Regions from separate parts of the Pokkaliibacter sp. MBI-7 genome, predicted to be linked through region 2. Evidence: predicted binding sites of a transcription regulator. Region 2 holds the regulator's gene; the other holds the start of a gene.

Region 1 (4,213 bases), 1.5 Mb from region 2:
ACTCATCCATGCCCTTGGCGCGGCGTCGGTATGCCTGTGTCAAATTAGCCAATGACAAAGGCGCGTCTTGCTGGATCATGAATGAGCCTTACCTAATCCGTATGAACAGCACACCCAGCTGACCTGTCAGGGTCAGCGCGTCGGGGTATGCAGGGAGTCAGAAATCAGAGCTGTGTGAATGTCGATCAGCCCGGCCTGCAGATCATCGATCAGGGAGTGCAGGTCGTGGGTCGACAGTTGCGTCAGGGGCTCAGAGTCTAACTCTTTGCGTAGCTTTTCAATAGTCTGCAGCAGGCTGTCAGCACGGGGTAGAAGTTTGGCTTCATTCTGCATCTTGTCGAGGCAGTACATGATGGAGCGGGGGAAGGCCTTGTAGGTCAGCAGGAAATCGATCACGTCGGAATCGCCTTCCTCGCGGGCGTAATACCGCTGGTAGGACTCCACCCCACCCAGCGCATTCAGCACCGCATTCCACTGAATTTCACGCCGCCCCTGATGACCCATGGCGGGTGTCAGTTGCTGCAGAATCAGCACATCCATGATACGGGTGGTCATATCCGCCCGTTCCAGATGACGACCGATATTGAACAGCCGGTAAGCGTCGTCGCGCAGCATGGTGCCGTCCATGACGCCGATCACCATCTGGCAGCGGCGCACCACTTCGACCATCAGGTTATAGCGTTTGCGACGGCTGGAAGCCTGGGTGCATTCCGCCTGCATGAACTGGTTAAGTGAATTCACCTCTTCCCAGATATCACGGGGGATAACTTCCCTCACGCAGCGGGCGTTGGCACGCACCTGAGTGCAGGAGAAGCGGATGGACGCCGGGCTGTCTTCCGCGGCAATCAGGTAATGCATTACCGTACGCTCGCTGGAACCCCCTTCGCTGATAAAACGGCGATTGTCTTCGCCCAGAACGTTGATCAGCACCGGCCAGCTGAAGCGGGTGTCCTTGTGTGAATCGATCAACATATGAGTGGTGGCGTTGATCAGGCGCGCGGTATCGTCGATACGCTCCAGATAACGACCCATCCAGTAAACATTTTCAGCCACACGTGCCAGCATGGTTTCAGCCCTCGTCGTTAATTATCCAGGTATCCTTACTGCCCCCTCCCTGCGAGGAGTTGACCACCAGTGAGCCGCGTCGCAGCGCCACCCGGCTCAGGCCGCCGGTGGTGCAGTAGAGCTCTGCGCCCTGCAGGATAAAGGGCCGCAAATCCAGATGACGGGGTTCCAGCACGCCATCACAGAGCGTCGGGGCGGTGGACAGGTTGAGGGTGGGCTGAGCAATAAAGTTACGTGGATTGGCCTTGACGGCTTCGGCGCACTTGGCGCGTTCTTCGTCGGTGGCGCGTGGGCCGATGAGAATACCGTAGCCACCGGACTCGTTGGCGGGTTTGACCACCAGCTTATCGAGGTTGGCCAGCACGTATTCACGCTCTTTGTCGTCCATGCACAGATAGGTGGGGACGTTGTCGATCAGTGGTTTTTCACTGAGGTAGTACTCAATGATCTTGGGTACGAAAGCGTAGACAACCTTGTCGTCAGCTACGCCGGAGCCGGGTGCGTTGGCGATGGCAACATTGCCTGCCTTCCAGGCGCGCACCAGACCTTTGATGCCCAGTACCGAATCCTTACGGAAGACTTCAGGGTCGATAAAAATATCATCCACACGCCGGTAGATGACATCCACCTGACGCGGGCCGCGCAGGGTGCGCAGATAGACCTTGTCATTGTCGACGTACAGGTCAGAGTTTTCCGCCAGATAGCAGCCCATCTGCTGGGCCAGATAACTGTGCTCAAAGTAGGCCGAGTTATAGATGCCGGGGGTCAGCACCACCACTACAGGCGTGATGTCCTGTCGGGGCGACAGCGACGCCAGTGTTTTCCACAGCTGGTGGGGATAGTCGTCGACCGGATAGATCGTCGATTCGGCAAACAGCTCAGGGAAAACACGCTTCATTACGGTGCGGTTTTCCAGCATGTAGGACACGCCGGACGGCACCCGCAGGTTGTCCTCCAATACATAGAACTGGCCATCCTGATCACGCACCAGATCGGTGCCGCAGATGTGCGCCCATGCGCCGTGCGCGGGGGTCATGCCCTGACATGGAGCAAGGAAGTTCTTGGAGTGAAGAATCAGCTCGGCGGGGACAATCTTGTCCTTGAGGATGCGCTGGTCGTTGTAGAGATCGTTGATAAACAGATTGAGGGCTTGCAGGCGCTGCTTGAGACCGTCGCTGGTGCGCTTCCATTCCGTGCTGGAGATGGTGCGTGGGACGACATCAAGTGGCCAGGAGCGATCAATATTCTGGCTGTCGGAATAAACCGTAAACGACACCCCCATGGACTGGATGGTGGCGTCCAGCTGCTGCTGGCGACGGACCAGTTCTTCTTCGCCCTTCTGAGAGATAAAACGCGCGATGGGTAAAGCCTGGGGGCGAGCGTTACCATCAGAATCGACCAGCTCATCAAAACAATCCGGGTATGGCTGGTACGGACTTAGTGCAAAGACTTCTGACATGGATGCACACTCCCTATTCAACATTTCCGTAATTACAAACTGCCGTAACTACACTTTTCCGAACCTGTTATTTGTTTCGGGCACATTGCGCAGTGCTGGGCCGGGCATCAGAGGTTGTACTTCGCCTGTGTCTGGGCGCCAGAACCACGCCACATCGGTGAAGGCTGTCAGCGCGACAGGCCTGTCAGATCAGAGATCTGACCTTCACTCACTGCTTTAGCAAAGCGGATGCCATATTTGTCCGGTATGGGCTTTGGCATGGAGTCAGTCAAGCCGGCTAAGAAGTCCTCCGTGAGTGAATGGAAGGGAAAGGGTGATCACATTGTGAGCAAAAACACCCGTTTCTGATCCTATACCCGCCTTCAGGCGGATAACAAGCCAAGGCTGCAACAAATCGCAAAAAACCTTCCTTGTCAGCCTAATGGACCAGACAAAAAGTCACGGAGCGGCGGATGACAGCCTCCGGCCGGGGCTCTACTATGGTCAGCCTTACTCCACCGTGTGACTAAACGACAGGTCCATTATGTTTAATGTGAATGAATATTTTGACGGTAAAGTGCAATCCATCGGCTTCCAGACTGCAGACGGACGCGCCACCGTGGGTGTAATGGCTGCCGGTGAGTACACCTTTGGTACCGAAGCGCCGGAAGAAATGACTGTCGTCAGCGGTGCGCTGACCGTGCAGCTGCCTGGTGAGGAAGAGTGGGTCACCTTCGAAGCAGGCGAAGCCTTCTTTGTTCCCGGCAACAGCAAGTTCAATCTGCAGGTGGCAGAAAACACCGCCTACCTGTGCCGCTACCTGTAATCGGGCACCGCGTTGCTGCCGTAGTAATACAGCGGTAATTGAATATATAGAAACCACCAAGCCAGCGTGATGCTGGCTTTGTGGTTTTTACGCCACCCGGTTTTTGTGTGGTTGTGATGCCTTAATGAATCGTTGCTGTTGTTTGGCATTGATGGCTTCTGCTGTGGCCTTGAACTCTTCTTCGCTGAGGTCGCGCCAGCGGCGTGGGGGCGCTCAGTTTGACGGTCATGAGCGGCAGTGGTGGGGTCGAGGTGGCGGAAGGCTTCGAGTATGGGTAAATCGGGTAGTGGCTGGCTAACATCCATGAATTGCTGTACGAATTCCCACAACCGCTCAGCCTCTGCTAGTTTTGTTGGGTTTTTACCATTTAATGGTGCGAGGTCAAGTTGGTCTGCTCCGGTTTTTTTTGAAAGTAAGATGATCTCAAAACTGTCTTTCTTTATTGCGTGAGGTCTTATAACGCATTTCATTTCTCCAAATGGAATGATCATCTTTTGCGATTCTCTCATTTCTTTCCAAATTGTGATCATGCCAGTGAAGCGATTGATTTCATAAAAAGAGCCATTAAATATTGCAGGCAGTATCCTTCCGAGAAATAATGCTGCTATAAAAGTCGTATATGTCGCCGCTATTTTTGTATCTATTTTTCCAGTTCCCCACGCCGGAATTATTAAAAGAAAAAATATTGCACTAAAGGTAAATAGTACTTTATTTAATCCACTATTTACAATGGAGATCAAGCTAAAATGCTTAATGTAAGGAATTTTTATTTTTCTAGCATCTATCTCAATTGAATTGCTTTTATTGGTTGTAATAGTGACATGTTCATCTTCTGTAATAGATTCTGGTTGAATTAAAAGTATATTTGAAGGTATTCCATTTGG
Region 2 (4,213 bases):
AAGCGTGTTGAGATGATCCTGCAACCAAAGAAAAAAGCGACCCCATGAGCACATTACATGCACAACACCTGGCCAAAGCCTACAAGAAACGTCAGGTGGTCAAGGATGTATCCGTGAAGGTCAGTCGCGGCGAAATTGTTGGGTTACTTGGCCCAAATGGCGCGGGCAAAACCACCTGTTTTTATATGATTGTTGGCCTCGTTGCTTCAGACAAAGGCCGTATCCTGCTGGATGAGCAGGATCTCACCACTCTTCCTGTTCACGGCCGTGCACGAGCGGGAATTGGCTATCTACCGCAAGAAGCATCGATTTTCCGCAAGCTCAGCGTGAAGGACAACATCCTGGCGATCCTCGAAACCCGAGCAGAGCTGAGCAAGGCAAGTCGTCTGGAGCTTATGGAATCCTTGCTAAAAGAGTTCCACATTACGCACATTCGCGATAGTCTGGGCATGAGTTTGTCTGGCGGCGAGCGACGTCGGGTGGAAATTGCCAGGGCATTAGCCATGGAACCTGACTTCATTTTGCTGGATGAACCTTTTGCAGGTGTTGACCCGATATCCGTCAGTGACATTCAACAGATCATTCGTCATTTGAAGTCACGGGGCATTGGAGTGCTGATCACCGACCATAACGTCAGGGAAACCCTGTCGATTTGTGATCATGCCTATATTGTTAGCGATGGGACCATTCTCGCAGAGGGAGATGCCGATGCTATTCTTCAACATGAACAAGTACGGCAGGTCTATCTGGGCGAAAACTTCCGCTTTTGAGCAGCCCGGCATGGCGGCAATAACACGCCATTTTCAAGCCTGATCCGATGAGTCAAGAAGTATCTTCGTAGCCAAATATGAAACCCTCATTACAGCTGAAAATCGGTCAGCAGCTGACCATGACCCCGCAGTTGCAACAGGCTATTCGTCTGCTGCAGCTTTCCACTCTCGACCTGCAGCAAGAAATCCAGGATGCGCTGGACGGTAATCCGCTGCTTGAGGTCGAAGAAGAATTCGAACCTGCTGTTGCTGAAGAGCGTTACGAAACGGCTCTGAAAAACGAAAGTGCCAGCAGCAATAATGACAGCGAGCAGGAGACTGACAGCCAGTGGTCAGAAGATATTCCTGAAGAGCTGGCTGTCGATAGCAACTGGGAAGACACCTACTCCACACTGCCCAGTTCTTCATACGATAGCGAAGATGGTTACGACTTTGAATCACGAGCCACTGCAGGTGAAAGCCTGCAGGCTCATCTAGAATGGCAGCTCAATCTGACCCCGATGAGCGAACGTGATCAGTTGATTGCTTATACCCTGATCGACAGCATCAACACCGAAGGCTATCTGACCAGCTCTTTGGAAGAGTTGATGGAAAGCCTCAACGAAAACGATGACGAAGACCCTGTAGAAGAAGATGAGCTACTGATGGTTTTACACCATCTGCAGCAATTTGATCCTCCCGGGGTTGCTGCTCGCGACCTAGCTGAATGTCTGACTATCCAGTTGCGACAGCTACCTGTCGAGACACAGTGGCGACAACAGGCTCTGGACATCATTGCGCAGCACCTGAATCTGCTTGGCACCCGAGACTATGCAACCCTGATGCGTCGCACCCGTCTGAGCGAAGAAGAGCTGGCCGCCGTCATTCATTTGATACAGACCCTTAATCCTCGCCCTGGCGCCAGCATTACCTCTGGCGATTCGGAATATGTGATCCCCGATGTGGTTGTCAGCAAGAAAGAAGGTCAATGGCTCATTGAACTGAATCAGGATGCCATGCCCAGGTTGCGTATCAACAATAGCTACGCCAGTCTGATCAAGCGCGCAGACTCAAGTAGCGACAACACCTATCTGAAGAATCAGCTGCAAGAAGCACGCTGGTTTATCAAAAGCCTGCAAAGTCGCAACGACACCCTGCTCAAAGTAGCCACCAAGATTGTTGAATTTCAACTCGACTTCTTTGAAGAGGGCGAAGAAGCAATGCGCCCGATGGTCCTGGCAGACATTGCTCAGGCAGTGGAGATGCACGAGTCCACTATTTCTCGTGTCACAACCCAGAAGTTCATGCACACTCCACGTGGGGTGTTTGAACTGAAGTACTTCTTCTCCAGCCACGTCGGTACATCCGACGGTGGGGAAGCCTCCTCGACAGCAATTCGCGCCATAATCAAAAAGCTGATTGCCGAGGAGCCTCCGAAAAAGCCATTGAGTGATGCCAAGCTGGCTACCCTTCTGGAAGATCAGGGTATCAATGTGGCTCGTCGTACTGTGGCTAAATATCGCGAAGCTATGGGTATTGCCCCATCGAATGAGCGTAAACGTTTGGTTTAAAAGCTAAATTTTTTGACGCAAAAAAAATTTGACGAAGCCTGCAAGCATACGGCTATATTGAGATGCAACCAGCAAACATTCACCGGCAACTCAGGAGAGTGCTATGCAAATAAATATCACAGGCCATCAGCTGGAACTCACCCCTGCTCTCACTGATTACGTTCACAGCAAGCTACAAAAGCTGGAACGTCACTTTGACAACATCACCAACGTTCAAGTCACTCTAAGCGTGGAAAAAACCCGCCAGATCGCCGAAGCCAATGTTCATCTGGCAGGTGGCGAGCTGTTTGCCACCCATGAAAATGGTGATATGTATGCTGCAATTGACGGCCTGGTAGACAAACTGGATCGCCAGCTACTGAAGCATAAAGAAAAGCAAAAAGAACGCAGTCACGGCGTTACGGTACGTTAATCCTCACCTATGCAACTAAACCAACTTTTAACCCAGGCATGCACCATTGAAGGTGCAGCCTGGAGTAGCAAGAAGCGCGTACTGGAACAGGCCAGTGAACTACTGGCCAGCCAGTTCGACCATCTGGATGTTGACGCTATCTACAACGGCCTTCTGAGTAGAGAGCGACTAGGCAGTACAGGCCTGGGTGGCGGGATTGCGATCCCTCACTGCCGCTTACAGGACTGCGACAAGGTCACTGGCGCATTGATACATCTCAAAGACCCTGTCGACTTCGATGCTCGTGATAATCAGCCTGTCGATCTGATTTTCGTCCTGCTTGCTCCCGAAGAAGCTCATGACTCTCATCTGCAGGCATTAGCACGCGTTGCCGGGTTGTTGCAGGATGAAAGCAACCTGCAGCGCCTACGCCGAGCTGGCAGTGCAGAGGCCTTATATCAGACAGCACTGGATATAGCTGCTCAGACATCATGAAACTTTTTATCATCAGTGGTCGGTCAGGATCAGGAAAAAGTACAGCACTCAACGCGCTGGAGGATCTTGGCTACTACTGCATTGATAACCTGCCCGTCGACCTGCTGAAAGCACTGGTCGAGCAGGCTCAGAAGTCTCCCAGCCCTGAGCGTCAGAATATGGCTGTCAGCATTGACGCTCGCAACCTTCCCGGTGGTCTGGGCGATCTTCCAGTGCTATTGCAAGACATCCGCAACATGGGTGTCCACTGTGAAGTGATTTATCTGGATGCTGATGAAAGCATCCTCCTTCAGCGCTTCAGCGCCACCCGCCGTCGTCATCCGCTGACCAATGGACGCATCAGCCTCCAGGAAGCCATTCAGGAAGAGCGAAGACTGCTTCGCCCTATTTCCAACTGTGCCGATCTGACTATCGACACGACTCATATGACGCTGTACGACTTGCGCGATACGATCAAAGTGCGCGTTGCAGGCCGTGCACAGGAGCTGGCGGTATTATTTCTGTCGTTCGGATTTAAGCATGGCCTGCCACTGGATGCAGACCTGGTGTTTGATGTCCGCTGCCTGCCCAACCCACATTGGATTCCATCACTGCGTGGCTTCACAGGGCGTGAGCAACCTGTCATCGACTACCTGCAAAATGAGGCAGATGTGGGCAAGATGCTTGATGACCTGCGTAACTTGTTAGAAACTTGGCTACCATATTATGAACGCAACAATCGTGCCTATATGACGGTAGCCATAGGTTGTACAGGTGGCCAGCATCGCTCGGTTTATATGGTCGAGCAATTAGCCGCTTACTTCACTGCAACTCGGCATCACATCCAGACTCGGCACAGAGAGCTCGATTAACTTCAGGATGCGGCATGCGCGAAGAGAAAATTACGCTTATTAACAAATTGGGCTTGCATGCCAGAGCAACAGCTAAGCTGATCGGTGTGACCACCCGTTTTACCTGCCGGATCCAGATGGGCAAGATCGGCGGCAAGATGGTTGATGCCAAAAGCA

What was found. The regulator sigma-54, encoded in region 2, starts transcription at its own class of promoters, with help from an activator protein. The targets are predictions, from matches to a motif close to TGGCACNNNNNTTGCTNT.
Region 1: the regulator sigma-54 is predicted to act here: its motif matches at 2,741-2,758, upstream of QCD60_RS10365 (circularly permuted type 2 ATP-grasp protein).

Annotation. Positions count from the first base shown of each region.
Region 1 is NZ_JARVTG010000001.1:2,314,287-2,318,499, reverse strand. It holds gene QCD60_RS10375 (circularly permuted type 2 ATP-grasp protein) at 1-79, opposite strand, end outside; gene QCD60_RS10370 (alpha-E domain-containing protein) at 133-1,065, opposite strand; gene QCD60_RS10365 (circularly permuted type 2 ATP-grasp protein) at 1,070-2,524, opposite strand; gene ppnP (pyrimidine/purine nucleoside phosphorylase) at 3,048-3,329, shown strand; gene QCD60_RS10355 (hypothetical protein) at 3,320-4,213, opposite strand, start outside.
Region 2 is NZ_JARVTG010000001.1:837,464-841,676, forward strand. It holds gene lptA (lipopolysaccharide transport periplasmic protein LptA) at 1-48, shown strand, start outside; gene lptB (LPS export ABC transporter ATP-binding protein) at 45-770, shown strand; gene QCD60_RS03740 (RNA polymerase factor sigma-54) at 848-2,320, shown strand; gene raiA (ribosome-associated translation inhibitor RaiA) at 2,424-2,732, shown strand; gene ptsN (PTS IIA-like nitrogen regulatory protein PtsN) at 2,742-3,206, shown strand; gene rapZ (RNase adapter RapZ) at 3,203-4,057, shown strand; gene QCD60_RS03760 (HPr family phosphocarrier protein) at 4,072-4,213, shown strand, end outside.